DNA from 2 places in the Delftia sp. Lp-1 genome. Region 1 is predicted to be linked to the other one. Evidence: predicted binding sites of a transcription regulator. Region 1 holds the regulator's gene; the other holds the start of a gene.
The links. The regulator FNR, encoded in region 1, switches genes on or off when oxygen is low (the NO sensors DNR and NnrR bind a similar motif). The targets are predictions, from matches to a motif close to TTGATNNNNATCAA.
Positions count from the first base shown of each region.

Region 2: LGR64_RS19375 (FeoA family protein) is a predicted target of FNR. The motif match lies at 3,079-3,092, and genes of this name have one in related genera.

Region 1 covers NZ_JAJALJ010000001.1:3,525,944-3,531,884, reverse strand. The annotation lists gene ccoG (cytochrome c oxidase accessory protein CcoG) at 1-922, shown strand, start outside; gene LGR64_RS15910 (FixH family protein) at 980-1,294, shown strand; gene LGR64_RS15905 (hypothetical protein) at 1,474-1,761, shown strand; gene fnr (fumarate/nitrate reduction transcriptional regulator Fnr) at 1,843-2,562, opposite strand; gene hemN (oxygen-independent coproporphyrinogen III oxidase) at 2,725-4,107, shown strand; gene LGR64_RS15890 (sulfite exporter TauE/SafE family protein) at 4,113-4,829, shown strand; gene LGR64_RS15885 (HD-GYP domain-containing protein) at 4,899-5,941, shown strand, end outside.
Region 2 covers NZ_JAJALJ010000002.1:571,435-577,375, reverse strand. The annotation lists gene argF (ornithine carbamoyltransferase) at 1-469, shown strand, start outside; gene LGR64_RS19385 (hypothetical protein) at 555-749, opposite strand; gene feoB (ferrous iron transporter B) at 764-2,707, opposite strand; gene LGR64_RS19375 (FeoA family protein) at 2,704-3,045, opposite strand; gene LGR64_RS19370 (YkgJ family cysteine cluster protein) at 3,245-3,565, shown strand; gene LGR64_RS19365 (Lrp/AsnC family transcriptional regulator) at 3,613-4,083, opposite strand; gene LGR64_RS19360 (amino acid permease) at 4,222-5,655, shown strand; gene LGR64_RS19355 (amino acid aminotransferase) at 5,731-5,941, shown strand, end outside.

The sequences.
Region 1 (5,941 bases):
GCTGTGGACCGGCTTCACCTTCGTGGGCTACTTCGTGCCCATCCGCGAGCTGGGCGGCGAGCTGCTGGCGCTGCAGGGCAGCTGGCAGATGTTCTGGGTGCTGTTCTACGGCTTTGCCACCTATGGCAACGCGGGCTACATGCGCGAGCAGGTCTGCAAGTACATGTGCCCCTATGCGCGCTTTCAGAGCGCCATGTTCGACCGGGACACCATGATCGTCAGCTACGACACGGGCCGGGGCGAGCCGCGTGCGCCGCGCACCAAGAAGGTGGACTACAAGGCCCAGGGCCTGGGCGACTGCATCGACTGCAAGATGTGCGTGCAGGTCTGCCCCGTGGGCATCGACATCCGCAACGGTTTGCAATACGAATGCATTGGCTGCGGCCTGTGCATAGACGCCTGCAATTCCATCATGGACAAGATGGAGTACCCGCGCGGCCTGATCCGCCTGACCACGCAGAACGCCATGGCCGGCCTGTGGCGGCGTGCCCAGGTGCTGCGCCGCATCTTCCGTCCGCGCGTGCTGATCTACTCGGCCGTGCTGATCGGCTTGAGCGTGGCCATGATCGTGAGCCTGGCGCTGCGCCAGTCGGTCAAGGTGGACGTGATCCGCGACCGCGCCTCGCTGTCGCGCATCGTGGCGGGCGGCAAGCTGGAGAATGTCTACCGCCTGCAGATCATGAATGCCACCGAGCAGGCCCAGCGCTACCGCATCAGCACCCATGGCCTGGACGGGCTGGAGCTGGCGTCCGAGCAGGAAGTCGAGGTCGGCCCGGCCGAGACGCGCGGCATTGCGGCGCGCCTGCAGATTCCCTACGGTTCGGCCGAGCCGGGCTCGCACACCGTATTCTTCGATATCGATGCCGTGCATTCGGGCGCGGGACGCGCGTCCGAAAAGGCCGTCTTCCTGGTGCCCCGGTGATGTTCCTGGCAGGCGCGGCACGGTCCGCGCCTGCCGCCTGAAAGAAAGAGGTTTCCCATGTCTTCCAGTCCCGCAGTGTCCGCGCCCGCGCAGGCTCCATCGCACCCCGACGCCGGCAAGCCCTGGTGGAAGTTCGGCCATGTCTGGCTGGTGGTGGCCGGCCCGGCGGCCGTGGTGGTCGCTGCCGTGATCACGGCCATCATCGCCATCAATGGCGCCGATCCCGTGATCGACCCCGACTACTACCGCAACGGCATCACGATCAACGAGCGTGCCGATGGCGTGCGCGAAGTGCCCAAGAGCATGGCGCCCGCCGTCACCGGCCGCAACCATGCGGCCACGCCCGCGCACGATCACCCCACGGACCGCTGATCGCCGTGCACCCCTGCAAGAGGCCGCAGTCGCGGCCTTTTTGCATGGCGGATCGCATCTCCGGCATGCGCGACGGGTGAGGGTTTCCTACAGGCGTGCAGGGCGCTGCGGGGCTTGGCGCCATGCGTTGGCGCGGCGCACAATGAAGGCGACCCCTCGACAGCACAAGGAGATCGCTGATGTTGGCCCAACGCTGGATGTGGATTGCCTGGCCTGCCTTTCTGGCAGCCGCCGTGATGGAGATGCTGGTTTTTGCCTTTGTGGATCCGCTGGAGCTGCATTGGCTCGGCGACCTGGGCTGGTCGCGCCAGGGCATCTACACGCTGGCCTTCTTCGCCTTCTGGGGCGTGACCATGCTCTCCAGCCTGATGACCACCATGCTGGGCCGCTCGGCCCGCGATCTCAATGACGGCGTGGTCTCCGAGCCCGACCCGGACCTGGCCATGCAGGGGCTGGGGCGGGACTGAGCGAGAGCCCGCCGCAATGAACAAGGCCCGCTGTCGCGGGCCTTGTTCATTGGCGGATGAATGCTTGCCGCCCTTGCAGCCTCACTGGCACTGCTGGCTGTTGACGATGCGCTTGAGCGCCTCCGTGTCCAGGATGCGCAGATGGCGCTGGCGCACCTCGATGATGTTGTCGTCCGCGAACTTGGAGAAGGTGCGGCTCACCGTCTCCAGCTTCAGGCCCAGGTAGCTGCCGATTTCCTCGCGCGTCATGCGCAGCACCAGTTCGGACTTGGAAAAGCCCCGCGCATGCAGGCGCTGCACCAGGTTGAGCACGAAGGCGGCCAGGCGCTCTTCGGCGCGCATGCTGCCCAGCAGCAGCATCACGCCGTGCTCGCGCACGATCTCGCGGCTCATGACCTTGTGCACATGGTTTTGCAGGGCCGTGACCTCGCGCGACAGGTCTTCCAGCTTGTCGAAGGGCATGACGCAGACTTCGGCGTCTTCCAGCGCGACGGCATCGCAGGTGTGGTGGTCGTTGACGATGCCGTCCAGGCCGATGATCTCGCCGGCCATCTGAAAGCCTGTGACCTGGTCGCGTCCGTCCTCGGTGGCCACGCAGGTCTTGAAGAAGCCGGTGCGGATGGCGTACAGCGAGGTGAATGTCTCGCCGTTGCGAAACAGCAGGCCTCCGCGCTTGACCTTGCGGCGCGTGGCCACGATGTCGTCGATGCGCTGCATCTGCTCGGCATCCAGGCCCATGGGCATGCACAGTTCGCGCAGGTTGCAGTTGGAGCAGGAGGCTTTGATGGTCTGAAGGTTCATGGAGTGATAAACATCAGCGGCACACAGCGTGCCGGCGGTGACCTCGTGGATTGCGATGAGTTGGATCAAATTGTCGCAGCAGTCCCTCAAACAACTCTTGATATGAGTCAAGGACATGACCGATGTGCTGCGGCACAGTCGAGGTATTAGAGGAAAAAACCCATGACCGCTGTCACCCCAGAGCTGCTGCGTCGCTTTGACGTACCGGGGCCCCGATACACCTCGTTCCCTACCGCCGACCGCTTTGTCGAGGCCTTTGGTGCAGAGGACTATATCCTGGCGCTGCAACAACGCAAATCGAGTACCGCAGCGCGTGCCATGCCTTTGTCGCTGTATGTGCACGTGCCCTTTTGCGAGTCGCTTTGCTACTACTGCGCCTGCAACAAGATCGTGACGCGCCACCACGATCGCGCCGCCGTCTACCTGGACTACCTGGCGCGCGAGATGGCCTTGCATACGGCCCATTGCGGCAAGGGCCAGACCGTCAGCCAACTGCACCTGGGCGGCGGCACGCCCACCTTCTTCTCCGACGACGAGCTGCGCACGCTGATGGGCCTGTTGCGCGAGCATTTCAAGCTGGAGCCGGGTGGCGAGTACTCCATCGAGGTCGATCCGCGCACCGTCAGCGTTGAGCGCCTGGCCGTGCTCAAGGAGCTGGGCTTCAACCGCCTGAGCTTCGGCGTGCAGGACTTCGACGAGCAGGTGCAGATCGCCGTGCACCGCGTGCAGCCGGCCGAGCAGGTGTTCGAGCTGGTGGCGGCCGCGCGGCAGCTGGGCTTTGCCTCCATCAACGTGGACCTGATCTACGGCCTGCCCAAGCAGACGCCCGAATCCTTCGAGCGCACGCTGGCCCAGGTCAACGCGCTGCGGCCCGACCGCATCGCGCTCTATGCCTATGCCCACCTGCCCGAGCGCTTCAAGCCGCAGCGGCGCATTGCGGCCGAGGATCTGCCCCAGGGGGCCGACAAGCTGGCCATGCTGTCGCGTTCCATCGCCGCGTTCATGGACGGTGGCTATGTCTACGTGGGCATGGACCACTTCGCCCTGCCCGAGGACTCGCTGGCCGTGGCCAAGCGCCAGGGCCGGCTGCACCGCAACTTCCAGGGCTACAGCACCCAGCCCGACTGCGACCTGATCGCGCTGGGCGTGTCGGCCATCGGCAAGGTGGGCGCCAGCTACAGCCAGAACGCCAAGACGCTGGAGGAGTACTACGACGCCATCGACGCCAGCCACCTGCCCGTGGTGCGGGGCCTGGCGCTGTCGCGCGACGACCTGGTGCGCCGCGCCGTCATCATGGCCATCATGTGCCAGGGCGCCGTGCTGTTCGAGCCCATGGAGCAGGCCTGGCTGCTGGGCTTTCGCGAGTACTTCGCGCCCGAGATGGCGGCCCTGGAGGACCTGCAGGCCAAGGGTCTGGTGCAGATCAGCGACGAGGGCTTCCAGGTCACGCCCATGGGCTGGTACTTCGTGCGCGGCGTGGCCATGCTGTTTGACCGATATCTGCAGGCGGACAAGAACCGGGCGCGGTTTTCGAGGATCATCTAGGCCCCATGCTGTTGTCGCTGCTCTGGACCGCTTTGATCATGGGGCTCGTCGGCGGGCCCCATTGCCTTGCCATGTGCGCTGCGCCCTGCGGCGTGGTCACGGGCGGGGCGGGGCAGGGCGGCGGCTCGCAGGTGGTGGCCGTGCATGGATTGCAAAGCCGGCTGTGGCTGCGCACGGCGCTGTTCCACGGCGGCCGTCTGGCCGGCTATGCCAGCCTGGGCGCTGCCTCGGCCCTGGCCATGGAGAGCCTGTCCTGGCTCACCAGCCAGACCACGGCGCTGCAGCCGTTCTGGACACTGACCCATGTCGCCGTGATGGCCTGGGGCCTGGCCATGATGGTGCAGGCCCGCCAGCCCGCCTGGCTGGAGTCAGCCGGCCGCGCCGCCTGGCGGCGCGTGCAGCCCTGGGTGTCGGCGCCGGGCGGCACGCTGGCGGCAGGCTATGCCTGGGCGCTCATGCCTTGCGGACTGCTGTATTCGGCCGTGCTGGTCGCCGCGCTCAGCGGCGGCCCGTTGCAGGGCGCGCTGGCCATGGCGGCCTTTGGCGTGGGCAGCGGCCTGTGGCTGGTGGCCGGCCCCTGGCTGTGGCGGCTGGGCCGGCAGCGCCTGAACGGTCTGCGCGCCGAATGGGGCACGCGCCTGGCCGGCCTGATGCTGGTGGGCGTGGCCGTCTGGGCGCTGTGGATGGACCTGATCTACAAGCCCAGCCTCTGGTGCCGTTGAGCAACAGCTGAGGCCAGACTTGGCACCTGGGGTCGCGGATTGGCTGCGAGGCCCTCAGAACTGGAGATAATGCCCGAATCATCGGCTTACATATTGCCGATTCCTTCAGCCTCGGGGCCGTTGCCGCGCGTGAACCATTCCGTCCTCATCGATATCCGAGACCTCCGTCCGGGCATGTTTGTCCAGCTCGATGTTGGGTGGCTGAACCATCCCTTTCCGGTCAGCAGCTTCAAGATCACCTCCAGCGCACAGATCCAGACCCTGAAATCCCTGGGCCTGGAGGTGGTGCGCTGTGTCCCGCACAAAAGCGACACCTGGCCCGCCGAGGTGCGCACCCCGCCGCCGCAGGAGCTGCCGCCCGTCGTGGTGGCCCCCGAGCCTGCACCCACCGAACCTGCGCCAGCACCGCTGCTGCTGTCCGTGCCCGACTGGCGCGGCCGGCTGGAGGACTGCAATGCGCGCTTTCAGAAGGTGGAGCGCGGCTATGTGGCCATAGAGACCACCATCGCCAGCGCGCCCGAGCAGGCGCGCATGCCCACCGAGGCCCTGGTCGATGGCTGCCTGGCCGAACTGGCGGGACCACAGGACGTGGCCATTCACCTGCTGTCCGATGGCGTGGGCAGCAGCCAGAGCGTGCATGCCGTCAACGTGACCGTGCTCAGCCTGCTGCTGGGCCGGGCCCTGGGCCTGCAGGAATCGCTGCTGCGCGACCTGGGCCTGGCGGCGCTGCTGCATGACGCGGGCAAGCCCGTGGCCGGTGTCGAAGGCATGCACGGCCTGGCCCTGGAGCCTTCCGTGCCCGACGCCCTGCGCGAGCGCTACGAGCGCCATGTGGGCGAATCCGTGGCCATTGCCATGCGCATGGGCCTGTCGGCCCAGGTCACCACGGCCATCGCCCAGCACCATGAATGGGCCGACGGCACGGGGTTCCCGCTGAGCCTGGTGGCCGAAGACATGGAGCTCACGGGCCAGATCCTGGCCCTGGTCAACACCTATGACCGCCTGTGCAACCCTGGCGATGCGCAGACGCCGCATACGCCGCACGAGGCCCTGTCCATGCTGTTCAGCCGGCTGCGCGACAAGTTCGCCGCGCCCGTGCTCAATGGCTTCAT
Region 2 (5,941 bases), on a different contig from region 1:
CGCCTGGGTCGGCGACGGCAACAACATGGCCAACACCTGGCTACAGGCGGCCGACCTGCTGGGCTTCACCGTCCACGTCAGCACGCCGGGCGGCTACGAGGTGGACGAGAAGCTGGCCTTTGGCGGCAAGACCCCGCGCGAGGGCTGCTACAAGGTCTTCAAGGACCCGCTGGACGCCTGCAAGGGCGCCGACCTGGTGACCACCGACGTGTGGACCAGCATGGGCTACGAGGCCGAGAACGAAGCCCGCAAGAAGGCCTTTGCCGACTGGTGCGTGGACGCCGAAATGATGGCCGCAGCACGTGGCGATGCCCTGTTCATGCACTGCCTGCCCGCCCACCGCGGCGAAGAAGTGGAGGCCGAGGTCATCGACGGGCCGCAGTCCGTGGTCTGGGATGAGGCGGAGAACCGGATGCATGTGCAGAAGGCTCTGATGGAATACCTGCTGCTGGGCCGCCAGCCGAACTGACAACGCAGTCCGCTCAAAAAAGAATGCCTGCAGGCTTTGCGCCTGCAGGCATTCTTTTTTCCCGGTGGAAGTTCGGGCCGTGGCCTTACGGTCCCCGCTTGTCCGGTGCGCAGCTGTCCCCGCCGCAGGCACTGCAGCCGCCACAGCCGCCCGCATCCTTGGGCGCCAGAGCCGGATGCATCTGCCCGGCCTTCTGGCGCCAGCGCGCGGGCAGATAGCGCCAGACCAGGGACATGCCGGCCAGGGCCACGATCAAACCCACGATGATGTTCTGCCACATGGTGCTTGTTCCTTTCAGCCCGCGCCCAGCGCGACGGCTACACGATAGGTGATGAAGCTGGCCAGATAGGCCAGCGCGAACAGATAGCCGGTCATCAGCAGCGGATAGCGCCAGCCGTTGGTCTCGCGCCGCACGGCGGCCAGCGTGGAGATGCACTGGGGCGCGAACACGAACCAGGCCAGCAGCGACAGCGCCGTGGCCATAGACCAGGTGTGGGCGATCAGCGGCCCCAGTTGCTCGGCCATGGCCTCGTCGCTGGCGGCGGACAGGGCATAGACCGTGCCCATGGCGCTGACGGCCACCTCGCGCGCGGCCATGCCGGGCACCAGGGCGATGGCGATCTGCCAGTTGAAGCCGATCGGCGCCAGCACCACCTCCAGCCAGCCGCCGATGCGGCCTGCAAAGCTGTAGCGGATGGCCGCCTCGGTGACGCCATCGGGCGGCGCCGGGTAGCTGGCCAGGAACCACAGCACGATGCTCACGGTCAGGATGATGCCGCCCACGCGGCGCAGGAAGATCATGGCGCGCTCGTACAGGCCCAGGGCCAGGCTGCGCGGGCTGGGCCAGCGGTAGGAGGGCAGCTCCATCAGCAGCGGCGTGGGTCCGGCGCTGCGGCCGGCCAACTTGGCCACGCCGGCCACGGCCATGGCGCTGACGATGCCGGCCACGTACAGCGCGAACAGCACCAGGCCCTGCAGGTTGAAGATGCCGCCCACCGTGCGCTCGGGAATGAAGGCGCTGATCAGCAGCGCATAGACCGGCAGGCGCGCCGAGCAGGTCATCAGCGGCGCGATCATGATGGTCACCAGGCGGTCGCGCCAGCTGGTAATGGAGCGCGTGGCCATGATGCCGGGCACGGCGCAGGCGAAGCTGGACAGCAGCGGAATGAAGGAGCGGCCCGACAGGCCGACCTTGCCCATGATGCGGTCCAGCATGAAGGCGGCGCGCGGCAGGTAGCCCGAATCCTCGAGGGCAAGGATGAACAGGAACAGGATCAGGATCTGCGGCAGGAAGACCAGCACGGCGCCGGTGCCCGCGATCACGCCATCGGCCAGCAGGCTGCGCAGCGCGCCTTCGGGCATGTGCTCGTTGACCAGGGCCGAGACGGCCGAGACGCCGCCTTCGATGCCGTCCATCAGCGGCTGTGCCCAGCTGAACACGGCCTGGAACATCAGGAACAGCGTGGCTGCCAGCAGCAGCATGCCCCACAGCGGGTGCAGCACCACGGCGTCGATGCGGTCGTCGCGCCGGGTGTCCACCACGGGCTCCTTGACGCAGTCGGCCATGATGCGGGCCACCTGCTGGTGCAGGGCCAGCACCTGCTCGCGCGCATCGCCCGGGCGGGCCGGGGCCTGCAGCTGCGGCGCCGCCAGGGCGCGGGCTTCGGGGCCGTCCAGCCATTGCAGCAGTTCGCGCGCGCCGTCCTGGCGCACGCCCACGGTGGACAGCACGGGCATGCCCAGGGCGCGTGACAGCGCCTCGCGGTCGATATCGATGCCCTGGCGCCTGGCCATGTCGCTCATGTTGAGCACCAGCAGCATGGGCAGGCCCAGGCGCTGGGCTTCCAGCACCAGGCGCAGGTTCAGGCGCAGATGGGTGGCGTCGGTGACGCAGACCAGCAGTTCGGGAGGCGCCTCGCGCGCGTGGCGGCCCGAGACGATGTCGCGCGTGATGCGTTCGTCCTCGCTGTGGGCGTGCAGGCTGTAGGTGCCCGGCAGGTCCAGCACGCGCACACGCCGGCCGCTGGCCGTGCTCAGCCAGCCTTCCTTGCGCTCCACGGTCACGCCCGCGTAGTTGGCCACCTTCTGGCGCGCGCCAGTCAGCAGGTTGAACAGAGCCGTCTTGCCGCAGTTGGGATTGCCGAGCAAGGCCAGGCGCAGTGCGGAATCACCACCGCCGCCACCACCCTGGGCAGGCTGCAGCGGCTGGATGAGCTTGGGAGAGGACGACGCGCTCATGCCACCGCCTCCGGCGCCACGCGCACCAGGGCCGCCTCATGGCGGCGCAGTGCGAACGTGGCCTGGCCCACGCGCACGGCCAGCGGGTCGTCGCCCGGAAAGCCTGCGGCCAGGATGCGAACGGGCTCGCCCGGCAGGAAACCGATTTCCATGAGGCGCAGCAGCAGTTCCTGCTCGGCCGTGTCGCGCGCCGCATGGAGTTCGACCACGCGCGCCGGAACCTGGCGCGGCAGCGCATCCAGGGTGATGGCCGCAGCGGTGGCCGGGCTTGGAGAGCTGGGAGGCGCGGACAGTGCGGACGGAGCCGTGGCGTCCGTCCCGGGATTCATCGAATGCATGGCGTGTTGTATCAACTGATTTTTATTCTCATTTTGATTTTGATCGAATCCCCGTGGGAAGCCCGCGCATGGTATCGGAGTAAGAGGCAGGGTCTTGCCAAATGGCCGTCATGGTTTTTGGCCGGTTCCAGGCGCCCCGCACGCGTGCGCGCGACAATCGCGCTCCCACGATCCGCACCTGCACCTGCTTGCCCACGCCATGACCCATCCTTGCCTGAGCTGCGGCGCCTGCTGCGCGTCGTTCCGCGTGGACTTTTCCGTGCATGAGTCGCAGGAGCATGGCGGCCGCGTGCCGGCCGGGCTGATCGAGGAAGTCACCGACTACACCTGCCGCATGCGCGGCACGGACTGGTCGCGCCCGCGCTGCGCAGCGCTGGTGGGCAAGGTGGGCGAGAAGGCCCATTGCGGCATCTACGAGTGGCGGCCCTCGCCTTGCCGCGAATTTGCGGCCGGCAGCGATGCCTGCAACCGCGTGCGCGTGCGCCATGGCATGCAGGCGCTGGACAGCGGCCTGCTGTAGCAACCAGCCAGGCGCTGCCGGCCGCCAACAGCCGCCACCACCAGCCGTTATTCCACGGGCAGCCCCGCCAACTGCCCCTTGAACTCCTGCAGCGAGAAATGCGTGTGCACCTGGCGCACGCCGGGCAGCCGGTGCAGGCGGGTGAGCAGCAGGTCCGAATAGGCATCGAGATCGCGCGCCACGACGACCAGCAGGAAGTCCTCCGGCCCCGAGATGCCGTGGAACATCACGACCTCGGGAATGGCGCAGACCGCTTCCTGGAAGTGGCGCGATGACTCCTCGTTCTGATGGTCTATGCCCACCATCACGAAGGCCAGCACGCCAAAGCCGATGGCGCGCCGGCTCAGCGCGGCGTGGTAGCCGGTGATCACGCCCTCATCCTCCAGCCGCTTGATGCGCCGCCACGACGGCGATTGCGACAAGTGCACGCGTTGCGCCAATTCGCCCGAGGTCAGCCGCGCGTTGTCCTGCAAGGCGCGGATCAGCAGCCGGTCCGTTCTGTCGATCTCGATTGACATAAACCACCTATGAATTCATGTTTCACAGAATAACTTATCCAAGATCAAGCGCATTTAGGGATAACTACTAAACGCCCTGCGAAGGCCGTAACTAGCATCCGCCTCCGAAGCCCCCCACAGCAACGGAGACAACAACCCATGCCAGCCTTCGAAGACATCGTCCAGCGCGAAGCCGGACTCCAACAGCAGCTGTCAGCCGGACAGATGACCATGATCGCCATCGGCGGTGCCGTCGGCACCGGCCTGTTCCTGGGCAGCGGCTTTGCCATCGGCTTCGCCGGGCCCAGCGTGCTGATCAGCTATGCCATCGGCGCGGTGATCTCGCTGCTGCTGATGGGTTGCCTGGCCGAGATGACGGTGGCCCACCCGACCTCGGGCTCGTTCGGCGCCTATGCCGAGCACTACATCGCCCCCTGGGCCGGCTTCGTGGTGCGCTATGCCTACTGGGCCTGCGTGGTGCTGGCCGTGGGCACCGAGGTGACGGCCGTGGGCCTGTACATGGGCTACTGGTTCCCCGAGGTGCCGCGCTGGGCCTGGGTGGTGATCTTCTCGGGCGCGCTGATCGGCGTGAACATGATGAGCGTCAAGGCCTTCGGCGCCGTGGAGTACAGCTTCTCCATGATCAAGATCATCGCCATCGTGGCCTTCATCGTGGTGGGCGCCTGGGTAGTGTTCGGCACCCGGCCGGCCGGCGTGGGCTTTGCCAACTACGTCAACAACGGCGGCTTCTTCCCCAACGGCCTGTGGGGCACCTGGGTGGGCGTGATCATCGCCATCTTCAGCTACCTGAGCATCGAGATGATCGCCGTGGCCGCCGGCGAGGCCAAGGACCCGCAGCGTGCCGTCACCAGCGCCTTCCGCTCCACCATGGTGCGACTGGTGGTGTTCTACCTGGCCACGATCGCGCTGATGCTGGCCATCGTGCCGTGGTCGGCCGCCGGCAAGGACGGCAGCCCCTTCGTCAAGGTGATGGAGATCATCGGCCTGCCCGGCGCGGCCAGCGTGGTCAATTTCGTGGTGCTGGTGGCCGCCCTGTCGGCCATGAACAGCCAGCTGTACATCACCACGCGCATGATGTTCAGCCTCTCGCGCGCCGGCCATGCGCCCGCCGTGCTGGGCCGCGTGAATTCGCGCGGCGTGCCGCTGCCCGCGCTGCTGCTGTCCTGCCTGGGCATTGCCGTGGCCACGCTGTTCAACATCGTCAACCCCGAGCAGTCCTTCATGCTGATGATGGCCGTGGCCATGTTCGGCGCCATGTTCACGTGGTTCATGATTTTCGTGACCCACCTGTTCTTCCGCATCCACTGGGTGCGCCAGGGCAACAAGCCGCTGGCCTTCCGCATGTGGGGCTTCCCGGTGCTGACGCTTCTGGGCGCGGCTCTGATGCTGGCCGCCCTGGTGTCCACGCTGTTCACCGACGTGTTCCGCCTGACCGTGCTCACCGGCCTGCCCTTCCTGCTGCTGCTGGGCGCCATCTACGCCATCTGGTACCGCAAGCCGGCCGGCCAGCCCGCCCCTCAGCCCCAAACCTCAGCCCAAGCCCAAGCGCAAGCCCAGGTTCCCGCCCGGTGACATCCGGCCTCCCGTTTTTCTCCCTCCCTTAGAAACATGACGACTCTTGCCCCCCTCGATACCGCCCGCGCCTCGATGTTCAGCCACGTCCCGCCCTACCCCGGAGATCCCATCCTGTCGCTGATGGAAGCCTTTCAGCAGGACCCGCGCACCGACAAGGTCAGCCTGAGCATCGGCCTGTATTTCGACGAGGCCGGCCGCCTGCCCGTGCTGGACTCCGTGCGACAGGCTGGCGATGCCCTGGCCCGCGAGCAAAGCCCCAGCGGCTACCTGCCCATCGAAGGCA